Regions from separate parts of the Streptomyces sp. NBC_00236 genome, predicted to be linked through region 4. Evidence: riboswitches for the same ligand, from Rfam matches in the RefSeq annotation. Region 4 holds a riboswitch; each other region holds the start of a gene.
The links. Region 4 has a riboswitch for cobalamin ahead of OG446_RS34990 (CbtB domain-containing protein). Riboswitches for the same ligand answer to the same signal wherever they lie in the genome.
Positions count from the first base shown of each region.

Region 1: it holds a riboswitch for cobalamin, as region 4 does, so the genes downstream of both, OG446_RS25770 (ribonucleoside-diphosphate reductase subunit alpha) here and OG446_RS34990 (CbtB domain-containing protein) in region 4, are expected to answer to the same signal.
Region 2: it holds a riboswitch for cobalamin, as region 4 does, so the genes downstream of both, OG446_RS01310 (ABC transporter substrate-binding protein) here and OG446_RS34990 (CbtB domain-containing protein) in region 4, are expected to answer to the same signal.
Region 3: it holds a riboswitch for cobalamin, as region 4 does, so the genes downstream of both, OG446_RS07170 (cobalamin biosynthesis protein) here and OG446_RS34990 (CbtB domain-containing protein) in region 4, are expected to answer to the same signal.

Region 1 is NZ_CP108100.1:5,678,935-5,683,956, forward strand. Features, by position in the region: gene OG446_RS25755 (helix-turn-helix domain-containing protein) at 1-367, opposite strand, end outside; gene OG446_RS25760 (hypothetical protein) at 450-662, shown strand; gene OG446_RS25765 (ribonucleotide-diphosphate reductase subunit beta) at 667-1,683, opposite strand; gene OG446_RS25770 (ribonucleoside-diphosphate reductase subunit alpha) at 1,683-4,061, opposite strand; adenosylcobalamin-variant (AdoCbl-variant) riboswitch at 4,213-4,311, opposite strand; gene OG446_RS25775 (GNAT family N-acetyltransferase) at 4,379-4,891, opposite strand; gene mctP (monocarboxylate uptake permease MctP) at 5,008-5,022, opposite strand, start outside.
Region 2 is NZ_CP108100.1:276,133-281,154, reverse strand. Features, by position in the region: gene OG446_RS01315 (acyl-CoA dehydrogenase family protein) at 1-871, shown strand, start outside; cobalamin riboswitch at 966-1,152, shown strand; gene OG446_RS01310 (ABC transporter substrate-binding protein) at 1,213-2,253, shown strand; gene OG446_RS01305 (FecCD family ABC transporter permease) at 2,295-3,338, shown strand; gene OG446_RS01300 (ABC transporter ATP-binding protein) at 3,335-4,120, shown strand; gene OG446_RS01295 (PRC and DUF2382 domain-containing protein) at 4,273-5,022, opposite strand, start outside.
Region 3 is NZ_CP108100.1:1,627,785-1,632,806, forward strand. Features, by position in the region: gene OG446_RS07160 (inorganic phosphate transporter) at 1-712, shown strand, start outside; gene OG446_RS07165 (hypothetical protein) at 737-982, shown strand; cobalamin riboswitch at 1,146-1,277, shown strand; gene OG446_RS07170 (cobalamin biosynthesis protein) at 1,412-2,425, shown strand; gene OG446_RS07175 (cobyric acid synthase) at 2,422-3,963, shown strand; gene cobN (cobaltochelatase subunit CobN) at 3,984-5,022, shown strand, end outside.
Region 4 is NZ_CP108100.1:7,850,759-7,855,780, forward strand. Features, by position in the region: gene OG446_RS34980 (glycoside hydrolase family 15 protein) at 551-2,404, shown strand; gene OG446_RS34985 (histidine phosphatase family protein) at 2,525-3,118, opposite strand; adenosylcobalamin (AdoCbl) riboswitch at 3,243-3,336, shown strand; gene OG446_RS34990 (CbtB domain-containing protein) at 3,382-3,597, shown strand; gene OG446_RS34995 (CbtA family protein) at 3,627-4,412, shown strand; gene OG446_RS35000 (GNAT family N-acetyltransferase) at 4,480-4,989, opposite strand.

The DNA.
Region 1 (5,022 bases), 2.2 Mb from region 4:
GCCGGCCGTCCAGCAGACCGGCCGCGCCGAGCATGTACGCCCCCGAACAGACGCTCAGCACCCTGGCCCCGCGGTCCACGGCCCGGCGCAGTGCGTCCAGGGCCTCCTCGGGGAACTCCCGGTCGCCGAAGCGGCTGCCGGCCGGGATGGCGATGAGGTCGGCCTCCTCCAGGCGGTCGAGGCCGTGGGGGGTGGTGAGGGTGAAGCCGGCATGGGTCCTGAGCGTCGGGCCCTCGGCGGAAACCACGGCGAAATCCTGTACGGCCAGGCCCTCGTCGCTGCGGTCGAGTCCGAAGACCTCGCACAGGACGCCGAGTTCGAAGGGATGGACCTCATCGAGGAGCAGGGCGGCGACATTCTTCAGCATGCCCCCCAGTGTGGCAGTAATTCGATGCTGCATGACAGTCCTGCCACTGCCGGGTTCGGCCGGAACCGGCGACAGTAGAGACATGAACACATTCCTGAACTACCTGGGCATATCGTTCGTTTTCGTACTCTTCCTGGCGCCGACGCTGGTCGGCATCGCCCGCGAACGCCGCATCGACCGCCAGTTGCGGGAGGCGGAACGGGCCCGGAGCGGCGAACCCCCGCAAACGGCGGACGCCGCACGGCCGGTGAGGGCCGCACGGCGTCCGTACGTGAGGAGTTGGGCGAGGATCTGAGGAATCAGAAGTCGTCGTCGAAGCCGACGGTGCCCTCGACGGCCACCTGGTACGCGGACGGGCGGCGCTCGAAGAAGTTCGTCAGCTCCTGGACGCCCTGGAGCTCCATGAACGAGAACGGGTTCTCCGAGCCGTACACCGCGGGGAAGCCCAGCCGGGTGAGCCGCTGGTCGGCGACGCACTCCAGGTACTGGCGCATCGACTCGGTGTTCATCCCGGGCAGGCCCTCGCCGCACAGGTCGCGGCCGAACTGCAGCTCCGCCTCGACGGCCTCCTTCAGCATGTCGGTGACCTGCTGCTGGAGGGCGTCGTCGAAGAGGTCGGGCTCCTCCTTGCGGACGGTGTCCACGACCTCGAACGCGAAGTTCATGTGCATCGTCTCGTCACGGAACACCCAGTTGGTGCCCGTGGCGAGGCCGTGCAGCAGCCCGCGGGAGCGGAACCAGTACACGTACGCGAAGGCGCCGTAGAAGAAAAGTCCCTCGATGCACGCCGCGAAGCAGATCAGGTTCAGCAGGAAACGGCGGCGGTCGGCCTTCGTCTCCAGCCGGTCGATCTTCTCGACCGAGTCCATCCACCGGAAGCAGAACTGCGCCTTCTCGCGGATCGACGGGATCTCCTCGACCGCGTCGAACGCGGCCGCCCGGTCGTCCGGATCGGGCAGATACGTGTCCAGCAGCGTCAGATAGAACTGGACGTGCACGGCCTCCTCGAAGAGCTGCCGCGACAGGTACAGCCGCGCCTCGGGGGAGTTGATGTGCTTGTACAGCGTCAGCACGAGGTTGTTCGAGACGATCGAGTCCCCGGTCGCGAAGAACGCCACCAGCCGGCCGATCAGATGCTGCTCGGCGGGCGACATCTTGGCGAGGTCCGCCACGTCGGAATGGAGATCGACCTCCTCCACGTGCCAGGTGTTCTTGATCGCGTCCCGGTAGCGCTCGTAGAAGTCCGGGTAGCGCATCGGCCGCAGGGTCAGTTCGAAGCCCGGGTCCAGCAGGTTCTTGTCGTCGTTGGAGCTCATTACTGGCAGGCCTCGCAGGACTCGGGGTTTTCGAGGGAACAGGCGATCGCGTCCGCGTCGGGCGCGGGTGCCTGCTCCGGGACCGTGGCGGCGGACGCCGCGCGGGCGATCCGCGTCGCCGGGCGGGAGCGCAGGTAGTACGTCGTCTTCAACCCCTGCTTCCAGGCGTACGCGTACATCGAGGAGAGTTTGCCGATCGTCGGCGTCTCCAGGAACAGGTTCAGCGACTGGCTCTGGTCGAGGAACGGCGTACGGGCCGCCGCCATGTCGATCAGTCCGCGCTGCGGGATCTCCCACGCGGTGCGGTACAGCGCCCGCACCTCCTCGGGGATCCACGCGAAGCCCTGGACCGAGCCGCTCGCCTCGCGCAGCGCCTCACGGGTCCGCGCGTCCCACACGCCGAGCTTCTTCAGCTCGGCCACCAGATAGGCGTTGACCTGGAGGAACTCACCGCTGAGGGTCTCGCGCTTGAAGAGGTTGGAGACCTGCGGCTCGATGCACTCGTACACGCCCGCGATCGAGGCGATCGTCGCCGTCGGCGCGATGGCCAGGAGCAGGGAGTTGCGCATCCCGGTCTTCGCGATACGGGCGCGCAGCGCGTCCCAGCGCTCCGGCCAGTTCAGCTCGGTGTCGTAGTGGTCCGGGTGCAGCACACCGCGGGCGGCACGCGTCTCGGACCAGGCGGGCAACGGGCCCGAGCGCTCCGCGAGGTCGCAGGACGCCTCGTACGCCGCGAGCATGATGCGCTCGGAGATCTTCGTCGACAGGGCGCGGGCCTCGGGGGAGTCGAACGGCAGCCGCAGCTGGAAGAAGACGTCCTGGAGACCCATCGCGCCCAGACCCACCGGACGCCAGCGGGCGTTGGAGCGGCCGGCCTGCTCGGTCGGGTAGAAGTTGATGTCCACGACCCGGTCGAGGAACGTCACGGCGGTACGCACGGTGGCGTCGAGGCGCTCCCAGTCGATCGTGCCGCCCTCGACGAACGCGCCGAGGTTGACCGAGCCGAGGTTGCAGACGGCCGTCTCGCCGTCGTCGGTGACTTCGAGGATCTCGGTGCACAGGTTCGAGGAGTGCACGACCCGGCCCGGCTCGGCGGTCTGGTTCGCGGTCCGGTTGGAGGCGTCCTTGAACGTCATCCAGCCCTGGCCGGTCTGCGCGAGGGTCCGCATCATCCGGCCGTAGAGCTCACGGGCCGGCATGGTCTTGCGGGCCAGCCCCTTGGCCTCCGCGGCCCGGTACGCGGCGTCGAACTCATCGCCCCACAGGTCGACCAGCTCGGGCACGTCGGCCGGGGAGAACAGCGACCAGGTCCCGTCCGCGTCGACCCGGCGCATGAACTCGTCGGGGATCCAGTGCGCCAGGTTGAGGTTGTGCGTACGCCGCTGGTCCTCGCCCGTGTTGTCGCGCAGCTCCAGGAACTCCTCGATGTCCGCGTGCCACGTCTCCAGGTAGACGGCGGCGGCACCCTTGCGCCGGCCGCCCTGGTTGACGGCGGCGACGGAGGCGTCGAGCGTCTTCAGGAACGGCACGATGCCGTTGGAGTGCCCGTTGGTGCCGCGGATCAGCGAACCGCGTGCACGGATACGGGAGTACGAGAGGCCGATGCCGCCCGCGTGCTTGGACAGGCGCGCCACCTGGTGGTAGCGGTCGTAGATCGAGTCCAGCTCGTCCAGCGGCGAGTCCAGCAGGTAGCAGGAGGACATCTGCGGGTGGCGGGTGCCGGAGTTGAAGAGCGTGGGGGAGGAGGGCAGGTAGTCCAGCCGGCTCATCAGCCCGTACAGCGCGGCGACCTCGTCCATGGCGCGCTCCGAGGTGTCCTCGGCGAGCCCGGCGGCGACGCGCAGCATGAAGTGCTGCGGGGTCTCGATGACCTGGCGGGTGGTCGGGTGACGCAGCAGGTAGCGGCTGTGCAGGGTGCGCAGGCCGAAGTAGCCGAAGCGGTCGTCGGCGCCGTCGGCGAGGGACTGCCCGACCAGTGCGTCCAGGGCGGCCGCGTGGAGCGTCACGAACTCGGCGGTGCGGTCCGCGATCAGGCCCTCGCGGTGCCCGACGGCGACCGATGCGGAGAACGACGTCGCGCCCTGCCCTGCCGCCTCGTCCGCGATGGTGCGGGTGAGGAGGCGGGCGGCGAGCCGGGAGTAGGCGGGGTCCTCGGAGATCAGGCCCGCGGCGGCCTCGGTGGCCAGCGAGCGCAGCTCGGCCTCGTCCGACCGGGCGTTGCGGCCGCGCAGCGCCGCTGCGGCGACGCGTCCGGGGTCGGTGTCGGGCAGATCGGCGGTGAGGTCGGTCAGGGTCCGCAGCAGTGCGGTTCCCGGTCCGTCGCTCGTGGATCCCGTTGATTCGGCCGCTGAAACCGGATCGGCTGGCGCGATGGTCACGTGGTGCTCTCCCTCGCTCGGCTCGGGGCCTTCGGGGAGCGGGGGCAGCCGGACGGGGCGGGACCCGGCAGGGCAGCGCTCCGTACGGCGTCCACCGGCCCATCCACGAGGCCCGGACGTCTGGGCATCCGGATCGGTCGAGCCGGATGCGCTGTCGGCAGGACCTCGGACTAGGGGGTGCGCAAAAGCACACCGAACACACCGTTGCGGGACAGTTCCGGATTCGCACCGGATTTCCCTGCGGCGACAGCAGGCATGAGCATACATGTGGGGGCTGCAGGATGCGGCAGCCCCCACATGTTGTGTCGTGCTCGCTCTCACGCCGGAGGGCGCAGCTCTAGACGGAACGTCAGCAGTGTCAGATCGGCGACGGGGCTCCAGTCCCTCTCGGGGGTGCGGACGAAGCCGAGCCGCCGGTAGATCCGGTGGGCCCCGTGCATTGCCGGCTGCGTCGACAGGACGATCCCCGTGACCCCCGCGGTACCCCGTGCGCGGTCGATACAGGCCCGTACGAGCGCCTCCCCGGCTCCTGCGCCCCGGGCCTCGCGGGAGACCGCCAGCGTCCGGAATTCCGCCTCGTCCGCCGTCGCGATATCGGCCCACGGATTCCCCGGGGGCGCGTAGGTGACCCCGCCCAGGACGCGGCCCGTCGCGTCGGCGGCCACCAGCACCTCGGCCTCGGCCGCCCGGCGGGGGACGTCGCGCAGCTGCGCCAGGTACGGATCGCCGTCGCCGAACTCCAGGAGGCCGTCGCCGAGGTAGGCCTCGGCGGTGATCTCGCCGAGAAGTGCGTGCTCGGCGGGCTCGATCGGCCGGATCGTTATGTCCATGGGGGAAGTCTGCCGCACGGGCGGCCCGTGGCCGCAAGCGATTTGTGCGGGAGGTGCGAACGGGCCGCCGCATCTCTCCGGGGAGGGATGCGGCGGCCCGTGCAGGCAGCAGGTGGTCAGTGACCGCCCGG
Region 2 (5,022 bases), 7.6 Mb from region 4:
CCGGCGGGTGCTCGACCGGTGGGAGAAGGCGGCGGCCCGGCCGCCCGCGGAGCGGGAGACGGACGAGCGGCTGGTCGACATCGCCAAGGGATGGATCACCTGGCAGGCCAGGTCCGTGATCGTCGAATGCCGGGAGCGGTGCGGAGCCCAGGGGCTGCTGGAGAACAACGGAATGACCGAACTCGTCACCGGGATCGAGGGCGCCATCACCGCCGAGGGCGACAACCTGGCCATTCACTCCCGGGCGGCCGCCGGACTGCTCCTCGACGCGGCACGGGCCCCGAGGGAGGAGACGGCTGCCCGCCCCGCGGGCGGCAACCTCGCCGACCTCCGGTTCCTCGGCCGTCTCCTGGACGAGGTGGAGCGCATCTGGTTCGCCCGGGCCGCCGCACGGATGGCGGAGGCGGCGGAGGGCGACCCGCTGGCGCGCTGGAACGCGGCATCCGGGCCCGCGCTGCGGGGGGTCGAGGCCCATGCGTACCGGCAGGCGGCCCAGGCGTACGAGAACGCGCTCGCGGCGCTGCCCGGCGGCGAGGCCCGCGAGCGCCTGGACGAACTGGCCCGGCTGTTCGCGCTGCGCTGGGTCGCACGCAACAGCGGGGACCTGCTCGCGGCAGGCCACCTGACCGCCGGTCAGGTCGACGGACTGAGCGATGCCACCGAACAGCTCGTCACCGCGGTCGGCGGACATCTGCCGGAACTGGCCGCATCCTTCGCGCTGCCCGGTGAACTGCTCGCCGACTGGCCCATCACCGGAGCCCGCTACACCGACGCGTACGACGATCCGGGCGCCTCCTGGCACACCGCCGCGGCCCCGGAAGCGCCCGGCCCGCGCACCCCTGGTGGCGAATCGGTTCACCCCAACGTGTGACCGGAGCCGGGCCGCCCCGGACGGCCCGTGTCCGGGGCGGTGCGCGGCACACCGCCCCGGCCCCGCACCGCCGCTGAGCTGCGCAGAGGCTCGTGGTAGCGTGCCCGGAGCCAGTCGAACTCCACGTAGGGGTCAGGGAATCCGGTGCGAATCCGGAACTGACGCGCAGCGGTGAGGGGGACGGGCGGGGCCACGGCCACTGGGAGACCCACGGTTTCCCGGGAAGGCGTCCCGTCCGCATGAACCCGAGTCCGAAGACCTGCTGGCACCCGCGGTCCGGTACCGGGCCGCGGAACTCCGCACGGGCCCCGCGCATGGGCCCAGAGACGCCGAGGTACTCCGTGCCGCGCACAGCCGGCCCCGCCCGCTCCGCCGCCCTGCTCACCGCCGCCCTGATCCTGCTGACGGCCTGCGGCGGCGGCCTGGACAGCACAACCGCCAAGTCCGGCCACGCCGAGGGCTATCCGGTCACGCTGAAGAACTGCGGACGGACCGTCACCGTGGACGCGGCGCCGGAGCGCGCCGTACCGGTCGACCAGGGATCGACCGAGATCCTGCTCTCGCTCGGTCTCGCCGACCGGCTGGCCGCCACGGCCACCTGGACCGATCCGGTGCTCAAGGGCCTGGAGAAGGCCAACGCGGGCGTCCCGAGGATCTCCGACAACCGCCCCTCGTCGGAGAAGGTCCTGGACCAGGAGCCCGACTTCGTCAGCGCCTCCTTCGAGTCGACGCTCGCCAAGGGCGGTGTCGCCCCCCGCGAGCAGTTCGAGAAGCTCGGCGTCCCCACCTACGTCTCGCCCGCCGACTGCACCGCCAAGGACAACAGCAAGGACGGCGACGGCGTCCGCACCGGCGCCCTGACCATGGACAGCGTCTACGCCGAAGTGCGCGACCTGGCCGAGGTGTTCGGCGTTCCCGAGCGCGGCGAGAAGCTCGTCGCCGGGCTGCGCGCGCGGGTACGGAAGGCGACGAGCGGCATCGACGCCTCCGGCGCCTCGCTGCTGTACTGGTTCGCCAACTCCGAGGCCCCGTACCTGGCCGGCTGCTGTGGTGCGCCCGGCATCATCACCCGGGAACTCGGCGCGGAGAACGCCTTCGACGACACCCACGAGGAATGGCCGCAGATCAACTGGGAGACGGTCGCCGACCGCGACCCCGACGTGCTGGTCATCGGCGATCTGACCCGCAAGTCGCAGACCGCAGAGAGCGCCGCGAAGAAGATCGCCTTCCTGGAGTCCGACCCCGTCACGAAGAACATGGACGCCGTCCGGCACAAGCGCTATGTGCTGCTCAGCGGCCAGGCGATGAACCCGACCATCCGGACCGTCGAGGGCGTGGAGCGCGTGGCCGCCGGCCTGCGCACCTTCGGGCTCGCGGGGTGACGGACACCGAACGGGCCGCGGCGCCGCGCGAGGCCGCGGCCGTGCGCACCGGGCCCGGCCTCCGGCGCATCAGCGGTATCCGCGAAGGGCTCCTGTGGACCGGCGGGCTCCTGCTGCTCGCCCTGTCGGTGGCCGTCGCCGTCACCATCGGCCCGGCCCGGATCTCCGTCGCCGACGTCTGGTCCGCGGTCGCCTCCCACCTCGGCGCGGGCGAGTCGCGGCTCAGCCCGATCCGCGACGGCATCATCTGGAACCTGCGCATGCCGCGCACCCTGCTCGCCGCCGTCTGCGGCGCGGGGCTCGCGGTCTGCGGCACCGTCATGCAGTCGCTGCTGCGCAACCCGCTTGCCGACCCGTTCGTCCTCGGGGTCTCCTCCGGAGCCTCGACCGGCGCCGTCGTCGTGGTCGTCCTCGGGGTCGGCGGGGGAGCGGTCTCCCTGTCGGCCGGCGCGTTCATCGGGGCGCTGTGCTCCTTCGCCCTGGTCATGCTGCTCAGCCATACCCTCGGCGGCAGCACCGACCGGGTCGTCCTGTCCGGGGTCGCGGCCATGCAGCTCTTCTCCGCGCTCACCTCCTTCGTCGTGATGACCGCCGCCGACGCCGAGCAGACCCGCGGCGTCCTGTTTTGGCTGCTGGGCTCGCTCGGGGGCGTCGGCTGGAGCGATGTGTGGATCTGCTCCGCCGTGCTCGGCGTGACGCTGCTGATCTGCCTCGGCCACGCCCGTACGCTCGACGCCTTCGCCTTCGGCCAGGACGCGGCGGCCACGCTCGGCGTCCACGTCGGCCGTACCCGGATCGTCCTGCTGTGCACCACCGCACTGCTGACCGCCGCTCTGGTGAGCTCGGCCGGTGCTATCGGGTTCGTCGGGCTGGTGCTGCCGCACGCGGCCCGGGCGCTCACCGGCTCCGGGCACCGCAGACTGCTGCCTGTCACCGCACTCGCCGGGGCCGTGTTCCTGGTCTGGGTCGACACCCTCGCCCGGACCGTCCTCGATCCGCAGGAGGTACCGGTGGGAGTCGTCACCGCACTCATCGGGGTCCCCGCCTTCGTGCTGGTCCTCCACCGCACCCGGCGGACCCCGTGACCCGGGCCCTCGGCGGCCTGCGGGCCGACCGGGTCAGCCGGGAGGCGGGCGGCCGCCTCATCCTGGACGGCGTCTCGCTCGCTCCGCCGCCCGGCGCCACCATCGGGCTGATCGGCCCGAACGGCTCCGGGAAGTCCACCCTGCTGCGGATCCTGGCCGGAGTCCTCGCTCCGGACGCGGGACTGGTCACTCTCGACGACGACCCGCTGAACGAGGTCGGCCGCCGCACCGTGGCCCGGCGCGTCGCAGTGGTCGACCAGCACGCCGTGACCCAGGTCGAGCTCAGCGTCGTGGACGTCGTACGCCTGGGCCGCATCCCGCACCGCCGCGCCTGGTCGGCGCCGTCGGAGGCCGACGAGAGGGCGGTGCGGGAGGCCCTGGAGCGGACCGGTCTCGCGGAACGCCGCGACCAGTCCTGGCACACACTCTCCGGCGGTGAACGCCAGCGCGTCCAGATCGCCCGGGCGCTCGCCCAGCGGCCGCGCGAACTGCTCCTGGACGAACCGACCAACCACCTGGACATCCAGCACCAGCTCGAACTGCTGACCCTGGTCACGTCGTTGCCGCTGACCGCCGTCGTCGCCCTGCACGATCTCAATCTGGCCGCGATGTTCTGCGACCGGATCGTGGTGCTGGACGGGGGAAAGGCCGTCGCGGGCGGCACTCCGGCGGAAGTGATCACGGAGGGGCTCATCGCCGAGGTCTACCGGGTGCGGGCCGTCGTGACACCGGACGGCCCGCAGGGGAGGCCCTCGGTGCGCTTTCGTCCGGGGCGGGCCTGAGCTTCCTGCCGCGTCCGGTGCGGTCCGATGCGTCGCGGCCGCCGGGTCGCCCCGCGCCGTGGAGCGCGCAAGGGGCGGGCCCCGGTGCGGGGCCCGCCCCTCTCTCGGTGCGGTGCGGTGGAGTACGTCCGTCCGGCGCGGCGTGGCGGGGGTCAGCGGCGCCGTCCCTGACCGAACTCGCCGCCCATGTCCTTGCCACCCGTGTCCTTGCCGCTCTTGCTGGTGCCGTCCGCGTAGTCGATCTGCTCCTTGCGCAGCTCGGCGGAGACTTCCTTCTGCTCGGTCACCTTCTTCGTTTCCATCCGCACCCGCTCGACCGGCACGGTCTCCTTGCGCATCGTGGCGCGTTCGGCGTGCAGGGTGACCTCCACGTCCTGCTCGGTGATGTCGGACCGGCCGGCGGCCTTGTCGCCCGGACGGAGCGGTTCACGGATCACGCGCACCTCTTCGTGCGTGACGGGCACGGTCCTGGTGACGTTCTCGGTGACGACGTACTTGTGGAGACGGGCCTTGCCGCTCTCGTACTCCTCGGTGCCGATGTGCAGCTGTTCCTCGGAGCGGATCAGTTCCTCCTTGCCGCTGAGGTCGGCGCTGGAGCGTTCGGCTCCCGCACCGGCTCCGACCAGCGGACGGGACGTGCCCGAGGTTTCGGTGTCGCGGTGCCTGCCGGTCCCGGTGCCCGCACCGGCCATGCCGGCCGACGTGGTCTTGTCGGTCGTGCGGCCCGTGCCCGCGGCACCCATGGCCCCGGCCCCGGCCCCTGCTGCGGCACCGGCCCCGGCCGCGCCCATGGTGCCCGTGCCGGTCGTGGTCGGTGCGTCGGCGCTCGTGGTGCCGGCGGCCCCGGCGCGGTCGCCGAGGTTGGCCTTGGTATTCCGGCTCAGGCCGTAGTGCCGGTAGAG
Region 3 (5,022 bases), 6.2 Mb from region 4:
GGCCGGGCTCGTGTCGCTCGCGCACGGCACCAACGACGCGCAGAAGACCATGGGCATCATCACGCTCGCCCTGGTCACCGGCGGCGTCCTCTCCCCCGGCTCCAACCCGCCGGTCTGGGTCATCGTCTCCGCGGGCCTCGCCATCGCGCTCGGCACCTATCTGGGCGGCTGGCGCATCATCCGCACCATGGGCAGCGGCCTGACCGAACTGAAGCCGCCGCAGGGCTTCGCCGCCCAGACCAGCGCGGCCACCGTCATCCTGGCCTCCTCCCACCTCGGTTTCTCCCTGTCCACGACCCAGTCGTGCTCCGGCGCCGTCATGGGCGCGGGCCTCGGCCGCAAGGGCGGCGTGGTCCGCTGGTCCACCGCCACCCGGATGTTCGTCGCCTGGGGCCTGACCCTGCCGGCCGCCGGTCTGGTCGGCGCGGGCGCGGAGCTGCTCACCAAGCAGGGGACCTGGGGTGTCGTGGTCGTCGCGGCACTGCTGATCGCCGGTTCCGGTGCGATCTGGATGCTGTCGCGGCGCAAGCCCGTCGGCCACGACGACGTCGCCCCGGCCGGTGAGGACGCCGAGCCCGCGGGCGTCGTCACCACGGCCATCGCGGCCGTCAGCCCGCCGCCCACCGCGGCCGCTCAGCCCCACGACCTCACGGCCACCATCCCGGCCCCCGCCGGGCCGGTCGCCGACCCGGCCCGACCCGCCACGGTCTAAGAGCCCCGGTAAGGACAGATCCCCATGAACATCGACTGGGCAGCCCTCGGCACCGTCTTCGGCGTCTCCCTCGTCGCCACCGTCGCGCTGGTGGGCCTCTTCACCCTCGGCATCGTCGGCCTCTCCAAGCAGCCCGAACCGGCCGCACAGGGCGGCTCGACGGGCGGCCCTGCGGGCGGTTCGCTCATGCTGGTCCGCGCCGGCGCGTACGTCTGCTTCGGCCTGTGCGCCGCGGCCGTGGCCTACGGCATCTACCTGATCGTCGCCTGACCACTGCCTGAGCCCCACCGGTCCCACCCTCATCGGGCCGGACGCACCTGAGGTGCGTCCGGCCCGATGTGCGTCTCAGCACACTGCACCGTCGCAGGTCAACGGCAAGTTGACGGGCGTTCGCAGAGCGTGGTGGACTGCCGGAGCCATTACGGCGACAGCAGAGGAAGCCGGTGCGAATCCGGCGCGGTCCCGCCACTGTCACCGGGGAGCAGTCCCCCACCACTGGAAGTCACGGTCCACGCAAGCGGACTGGAAGGCCGGGGGAACTGCGGATCCGGAAGCCAGGAGACTCTCGTCGCCGTCACGTCGAACCAGGGCGCGGACCCTGAGTGAGGACATATCGCCATGCCCGGCTGCCGTGCGTCCATTCCTGTGCAACGCAGAACAGGTCCTGAGGTCCTTCGAGGCGCAACGGCCGGCTGAACCGTGCGTGCCGATCGCATCTTCGCGTACGGCGCCACGGCCGGTCTGATCGGCGATCTGCTGCTCGGTGATCCCCGCAGGGGACACCCGGTCGCCGCCTTCGGGCGGGCCGCGGCAGGCGTCGAACGCCGTCTGTGGCGCGACCACCGCGGGTGGGGCGCCCTGCACACCCTGGTCTGCGCCGGAGGCGCCGCCGGGGGCGCCGCGCTGGCCTCCCGTGCCCTGCGCCGCCACCCCGCCGCGTCCGTCGCCCTGACCGCCGCCGCCACCTGGTCCGTCATCGGTGGTACGTCGCTGGGGCGCGAGGCCCGGGCCATCGGTGGCGCGCTCGCCGCCGGGGACATCGAACTGGCCCGGGAGCGGCTGCCGCATCTGTGCGGCCGCGACCCGCAGTCCCTGGACGGGCCGCAGATCGCCCGCGCCGTCGTGGAGTCCGTCGCCGAGAACACCTCGGACGCCGTGGTCGGCGCCCTGGTGTGGGGCGCGCTGGGCGGGGTGCCCGGACTCGTCGGGTTCCGGGCCGCCAACACGCTCGACGCGATGGTCGGTCACAAGTCGCCCCGCTACCGGCGTTACGGCTGGGCCTCGGCCCGCCTCGACGACCTCGCGGGCTGGCCCGGCGCCCGGCTGACGGCCCTGCTCGCCGTGACCGCCGGGGGGCGGCCACGGGGAGCGGTCCGCGCCTGGCGGGCCGACGCCGCCAAGCACCCGAGCCCGAACGCGGGCCCGGTGGAAGCCTCGTTCGCCGGTGCGCTCGGCGTACGGCTCGGCGGGACGCTCGCCTACGGCGGCCGGGTCGAGCACCGTCCCGTGCTCAACGGGGAGACGGGCCGCGCGGTGGAGCCCGCCGACATCGAACGGGCCGTACGGCTGTCGCGCCGGGTGAGCGCGCTGGCCCTCGGCGTGAGCGTGGCGGCCCGGCTGGGCGCGGGGTTCGCGGCACGAGGCATCGCGGGGGCCCGTACGGCCGGTTCCCGCAGCACGACACCTCGACTCTCAGGACGGAGACCGACATGAGCGGCGGACTGCTGGTCGCCGGGACCACATCGGACGCGGGCAAGAGCGTCGTCACGGCGGGCATCTGCCGCTGGCTGGTGCGCCGGGGCGTGAAGGTGGCGCCGTTCAAGGCGCAGAACATGTCACTCAACTCCTTCGTCACCCGCGAAGGCGCCGAGATCGGCCGCGCCCAGGCCATGCAGGCCCAGGCCGCCCGGGTGGAGCCGACCGCGCTGATGAACCCGGTGCTGCTCAAGCCCGGCAGCGACCGCTCCAGCCAGGTCGTCCTGATGGGCCGTCCGGTCGGCGAGATGAGCGCACGCGGCTACCACGGCGGCCGGCAGGAGTCGCTCCTGTCCACCGTCGTGGACTGCCTGGAGCAGCTTCGGGGCACGTATGACGCCGTGATCTGCGAAGGGGCGGGCAGTCCGGCCGAGATCAACCTGCGGCGCACGGACATCGTGAACATGGGCATCGCCCGGGCGGCACGCTTCCCGGTGGTGGTCGTCGGCGACATCGACCGCGGCGGGGTCTTCGCCTCGTTCTTCGGTACGACGGCGCTGCTCTCTGCCGAGGACCAGTCGCTGATCGCCGGCTACCTGGTCAACAAGTTCCGCGGCGACGTCTCGCTGCTGGAGCCCGGCCTGGACATGCTGCGCGAACTGACGGGACGGCCGACCTACGGGGTGCTGCCGTTCGCCCACGGCCTCGGCATCGACGAGGAGGACGGTCTGCGGGTCTCGCTGCGCGGCACCGTACGCGAGTCGGTCGTCGCCCCGCCGCACGGCGAGGACATCCTGCGCGTCGCCGTGTGCGCCGTGCCGCTGATGTCCAACTTCACCGACGTGGACGCGCTCGCCGCCGAACCGGGCGTCGTCGTGCGGTTCGTGGACCGTCCCGAGGAACTCCACGACGCCGACCTCGTCATCGTGCCCGGCACCCGGGGCACGGTGAAGGCACTCGCCTGGCTGCGCGAGCGCGGGCTCGCCGACGCACTGCTGCGGCGCGCCGCCGAAGGCCGTCCGGTCCTCGGCATCTGCGGCGGCTACCAGATCCTCGGCGAGCACATCGAGGACGACGTGGAGTCGCGCGCCGGGCAGGTCGACGGGCTCGGACTGCTGCCCGTACGCATCCGGTTCGACCGCGAGAAGACCCTCGCCCGCCCGGCCGGGGAAGCGCTCGGCGCCCCGGTCGAGGGGTACGAGATCCACCACGGCGTCGCGGACGTACGAGGCGGCGAACCCTTCCTCACCGACGGGCACGGACAGCGCCTCGACGGCTGCCGGTCCGGCGCCGTGTGGGGCACCCACTGGCACGGCTCGCTGGAGAGCGACACCTTCCGGCGCCGCTTCCTGACCGAGATCGCCAAGGCCGCCGGCCGCCGTTTCGTCCCCGCCCCCGGCACCTGCTTCGCCGGACTGCGCGAGGAACAGCTCGACCGCCTCGGCGACCTGATCGAGGAACACGCGGACACCGATGCGCTGTGGCGACTCATCGAGTCGGGCGCACCGGCAGGACTTCCCTTCATCGCCCCCGGAGCACCTGGAGCACGCGCATGAACGCGCCACTGACCGCCCCCATGAGCACCGTGCTGCTGTTGTCGACCGCCGACACCGACCTCCTCGCCGCGCGCGCCTCGGGCGCGCCGTACAGGATCGGCAACCCGACCCGTATCGACGTCCAGGGCGAACTGCCCGCACTGATCGAGGGCTGCTCCGTCGCCGTGGTCCGTCTGCTGGGCGGCAAGCGCGCCTGGGAGGACGGCCTCGCGGCGCTGAAGGCGTCGGGCATCCCCACCGTGCTGCTCGGCGGTGAGACCGTGCCGGACGCCGAGCTGATGGCCGAGTCGTCCGTACCGGCGGGCGTCGTCGCCGAGGCGCTGCGCTACCTGGTGGAGGGCGGCCCGGGCAACCTCGTCGAGCTGGCCCGCTTCCTCTCCGACACCGTCCTGCTGACCGGGCACGGCTTCGCCGAACCGCAGAAGATGCCCGAGTGGGGTCTGCACGGCAGCCGTGCGTTCACCGAGGGCCGCCCGACCGTGGGCGTGCTCTTCTACCGGGCGCACCACCTCTCCGGCAACACCTCGTTCGTCGACGTGCTGTGCGACGCCGTCGAGGCACGCGGCGCCAACGCCCTTCCCGTGTACTGCGGTTCGCTGCGCGGCGCGGACGCCGGTCTGTACGAGCTCCTCGGCCGGGCCGACGCCCTGGTCGCCACGGTGCTCGCGGCCGGCGGCACCCGTGCGTCGGACGCCTCCGCCGGGGGCGACGACGAGGCCTGGGACATCGGGGCGCTCGCCGATCTGAACGTGCCGGTGCTGCAGGGGCTCTGCCTGACGTCCTCGCGGGCGGCGTGGGACGCGTCGGACGCCGCGCTCTCCCCCATGGACGCGGCGATGCAGGTCGCCATCCCGGAGTTCGACGGCCGGCTCATCACCGTGCCGTTCTCCTTCAAGGAGCAGGGCCCGGACGGAGTGCCGGTGTACCGCGCCGACCCCGAGCGCGCCGCCCGCGTCGCCGGGATCGCCGTCCGCCACGCCGTTCTCAAGCACAAGACCAACGCCGAGAAGAAGCTCGCCCTGGTCTTCACCGCGTACCCCACCAAGCACTCCCGCGTCG
Region 4 (5,022 bases):
CGGACCCGGGCGGGTGACCGTCGACGTCCCTGAGCTCGCGCTCGCTCCCGCGCCCCGATATGCATCGCGTAGTGGCTGCGCGCCGCGCCCGGATCGGCCGACGCCTGACGAGGCCAGCGAGCAGCCGGTCCGAGCCGGGCAGCAGGAAGGCCTCCAGCCGAGTCCGTGGCAGCACGAAGCGGAGCCCCCGGCGCGGAAGCCGCCCGGACGGGCACCGACAGGACGCCGATGCGGGTCTCCGCGGCAACGATGATCAGATCCTGTTCGGTGGACCACCGCCGGTGGACGGGCGGCTTGCTCACCCCGGCCCTGGCCGCGACGGCATCCGTCGTGACCGCGCCCGGGTCCCCTGCCCGGCGACCAGGCCCACCTCCACGTCGAGCACGGCTCCGGAGACCGTGTCCCGCGCGGTCGCCCCGGGCTGCGTACGGCCCGGCCGGCCTCTCCGTCATGTGCAGAGCCTGCGGCCGTCAGCTCACCGCATTCCCTCATCAGGACGGCGTGCCGTCGTCGGCATACGATGGGTCGCCGGTGCCGAAAGGGGCGCAAAATGGACGAATATCCCCTGATCGAGAACCACGGTCTGATCGGAGACCTGCAGACCGCGGCTCTCGTGACCACGGACGCGACGATCGACTGGTTCTGCTGTCCCCGCTTCGATTCGCCCAGCGTGTTCGGTGCCCTGCTCGACCACCGAAAGGGCGGTCACTTCACCGTCCGGCCGGTCGCCGACACGTACACGAGCAAGCAGCTCTACCACCCCGACACGGCCGTCCTCGTGACACGTTTCATGACCGAGGCCGGCACCGGTGAGGTGGTGGACTTCATGCCGGTGACCGGAACGACAGCGACGGACCGGCACCGTCTGGTCCGCATGCTGCGGTGCGTCCGGGGCAGCATGACGTTCGAAGGGGAGATCGCTCCCCGCTTCGACTACGGCCGCACACCGCACGAGCTGCACATCACGGAGCGCGGGGCCCTGTTCACTTCACCGGACATGAACCTCGCCGTCCACGCCGTCCGCGAGCCACAGGACGAGCGGCTGCTGAACATCCTCTCGGGCGAAAACGACCTGCGGTTCACCCTGACCCTGCAGGCGGGCCAGCAGCGTGGCCTGGTCATGGAGTCGTCCCCCGACGGGCCGCCGCAGGAGGTATCCGTGGCGGAGTTCGAGCAACTCTTCGACGAGACCGTCCAGTTCTGGCGCTCCTGGCTGGGACAGTCCACCTATGCCGGCCGGTGGCGGGAAGCGGTGGAACGGTCGGCCGTGACGCTGAAGCTCATGACGTACGCGCCCACCGGCGCCCTGGTGGCGGCCCCCACGGCGGGCCTGCCCGAGCAGTTGGGCGGAGAACGCAACTGGGACTACCGCTTCACCTGGATCCGTGACGCGTCGTTCTCGGTGTACGCGTTGCTGGGCCTGGGGTTCAGGGAGGAGGCAAGGGCGTTCATCGGCTGGCTGCACGACCGCGTGAAGGAAGAGGCCGGTCACGAAGGCGGCACCGGGCCACTGAACATCATGTACCGCGTCGACGGCTCCTCGGACCTGGTCGAGGAGACCCTGGACCACTGGGAGGGCTACGGCGGCTCCGCCCCGGTCCGCATCGGAAACGGAGCGGCGAGCCAGCTGCAACTGGACATCTACGGTGAGGCGCTCGACAGCATCTACTTCGCGCACCAGCACGGCATGCACCTGGATACGCGGGGCTGGACCGCGCTGCACACCCTTCTCGACTGGCTGGTCGATCACTGGGACCAGCCCGGTGAGGGGTTGTGGGAGACCCGAGGCGGCAGGAAGGACTTCACCTACGGCCGCGTGATGTCCTGGGTTGCCTTCGACCGCGCCGTCCGCATCGCCACCGACGACGGCCGTCCGGCTGCCCGCGGCCGCTGGGTGGACGCCCGGGACACGATCTACCAGCAGGTGCTCAACCGTGGCTGGGACCCGACGAAGAAGGCCTTCGTCCAGCACTACGGCGACGACGTCCTCGACTCGTCCCTGCTGCGCATGCCGACGGTCGGTTTCATCACGCCGGACGATCCCATGTGGAAGTCCACGCTGGACGCGATGGAGCATGAGCTGGTCAGTGACAGCCTCGTCTACCGCTACAACCCCGAGGCCTCACCCGACGGGCTGAGCGGCTCGGAGGGGACCTTCTCCCTCTGTACGTTCATGTACGTCGACGCCCTGGCGCGGGCCGGACGCATCGACCAGGCCCGGCTGGTCCTGGAGAAGATGCTCACCTACGCCAACCATCTCGGCCTGTACTCGGAGGAGATCGCCGTGACGGGCCGTCAACTGGGTAACTTCCCACAGGCGTTCACTCACCTGGCGCTGATCGACGCCGCCATCACGCTGGATGCCAGGATCAACGCGGCACGCGGGGGCACGGGCACGGCCTGAGGGCTCCCGCGCGGAGTGCATATCGGCCCGAGCTCCCGCGCGGAGTACACCGTCCGGCCCGTACGGTGGCCGCCGCACCCTCTCCGCCCCGTACGGTGACCGTCGCTCGCGGGACCGCGGTCACCGGACAGGCTCCTCCGCTACGAGCGGCCGACCACAGCGCAGGTTCCACCGCCCCGACCTGCCGCTGAGCTCCGTGACCGTGAGGGGTGCCACGTCCAGTCGCCAGAACGCCAGTGGAGGAAGGGCCAGCGCATGGACGACGGCGGCCCGGATCACGGCAGGCTCGACCACCCCCACGACCCGGCCCGGACCGTCCCCGTGCAGCGAGTCGAGCCACCGGCCCACCCTGGCGCAGAGCTCCAGCAGAGACTCGCCCCCGTGCGGAGCCGCCGCCGGATCCGCCAGCCAGGCCGCCACCCCGTCCGGCTCGTCCGCGCTCACCTCGGACAGCCGCGCACCGGACCAGCGGCCCATCTCCCAGTCCCGCAAGGCGTGTTCGGCGCCTGTCCGGAGCCCCAGCGCTTCCGCGGTGTCGCGGCAGCGGCGGGACGGCCCCCGCAGCCACTGGTCCGCGACCGGGACCGAACCGGAGGCAGCGGCTGCCCGGGCAGGCCGGAGCCCGGATTCGTCCAGCGGAGCGTCACCGGCGAACCGGGCCTCGCGCAGCGCGGAGTTCATTGCCGGTGAGATCAACATCACCCGTACCGTCATGCCCGCCCTCAACTCCCTGAACTGTGACCCCGTGGCCAAGCACACCATGGCATCCAGGGCGCGCCGGCCCGCCCACGGGCACCATGGCGGCCGTCACGCCCAAGCGGTATGGTCGCGACGACACGACGAGGGTGTGACGGAAGTCCGGTGAGAATCCGGCACGGTCGCGCCACTGTGAACCCGTACCCGTACGGGAAGTCAGACCCAGCACCTTCGTCTCAGGCACCACGATCGGGACGCGTGTTCCCTCAGGAGGTTCTGCCATGGCACAGACTGCTGCCCCCGCCACGGTCACACCCGCCATCACTCCCATCTCGCTGAAGGCCATTGCCCCTTGGGCGGTCTTCTTCGGCGTCGTCATGCTGATCCTGCTGTACTTCGTCGGTGCCGAGCAGGGCGCCACCGCGCTCATTTCGGGCGAAGGCGTGCACGAGTGGGTCCACGACGGCCGTCACCTCCTCGGATTCCCCTGCCACTGATCCATCCGGCTGATCCAGGGGAATCCCTCATGAACTCCATATCTGTCAGAGCCCTGCTCGTCCGCGGCATGCTGGCCGGCCTTGTCGCGGGTGCGCTCGCGCTTGCGGTGGCGTACTTTCTCGGCGAGTCACGCGTCGATGCGGCCATCGCCCTCGAAGAGGCGCACCGCCACAGTCACAGCCACGACCACGGCGGCGGCGAGGAACTCGTCAGCCGGGGCATGCAGGCCACCGGCGGACTCGCCACCGGTGTACTCGTCTTCGGCGTCGCCGTCGGCGGCATCGCCGCACTCGTCTTCTGTTACGCACTCGGCCGGTTGGGCCGGTTCGGCCCCAGGGCGACGGCCGCGCTGATCGCGGGAGCCGCCCTGCTGACCGTGTACATCGTCCCGTTCCTGAAGTACCCGGCGAATCCGCCGGCTGTCGGCAACCCCGACACCATCGGCAGACGCACCGCGCTGTTCTTCCTCATGGTCGCCCTCAGCGTGCTGCTGGCCGTCGCCGCCGTCATCCTCGGCAGGCGGCTGGCTCCGCGCCTGGGCAACTGGAACGCCACCATCGCCGCCGCTGCCGGCTACGTGCTGGTCATCGGCCTCGCCTATGCCTTCCTGCCCTCCTTCAACGAGGTCGGAAAGGACTTCCCGGCTTCTCTGCTCTGGGAGTTCAGGCTGGCCACGCTCGCGGTGCAGGTCACGCTCTGGACGGCCTTCGGGCTGGTCTTCGGCTATCTCACCGAACGGCTGCTGGAGCCGGGGCGGGACGCGGCCACTGCCACGGACGCCAGAACGAAACGGTCGGCCCCCGTGGCGGGCTGAGGTTCTGTCAGGGCCCGCCGGGGGAGACCAGGATCCGCGGCGGGCCCTGACGCGTACGGAAGCCGGCTCACGCCTGTCCGGCGGAACCGTCCCAGTCGATCCGGTAGTACCTCAGCAGCGCGTCCTCCTTCACGAGGCGCATGCCCGCCGCGGCCATGACGTGCTGGGAGGCGATGTTGTCGAGGTCGGCGTCCCCGTGCACGCAGACGATGCCCTGGTCACGGGTGAACCGAAGAAGCGCACGGAGCGCCTCGGAGGCGTAGCCCATGCCGCGCGCCGACGGCACGAGTCCGTAGCCGATCGTGACGTGCCCGTTCTCGTCGGGCGCGCCGTGGAACCCGGCTCCGCCGATCAGCAGCCCGTCCTCGCGGCGCCTTACGTGGTACGAACCGTAGGGAGTCGGGTCACGGGTCTCGGCACAGGTCTCCAGGAACCGCTGGGCCGCCCGCATCTCACCCGGGAGGGGAAAGCCGGGAGCCCAGCGAGCACCCTCGGCCGGCCTGCCCGCCGCCACCTGCTCGGCCTCGGCAAGGGTCATCGGGGACAGGATCAGCCGTGGTGTGTCGAGTGAGGTCATGCCCTGTGAGGTATCACGCGCCGAGGCCGGGCC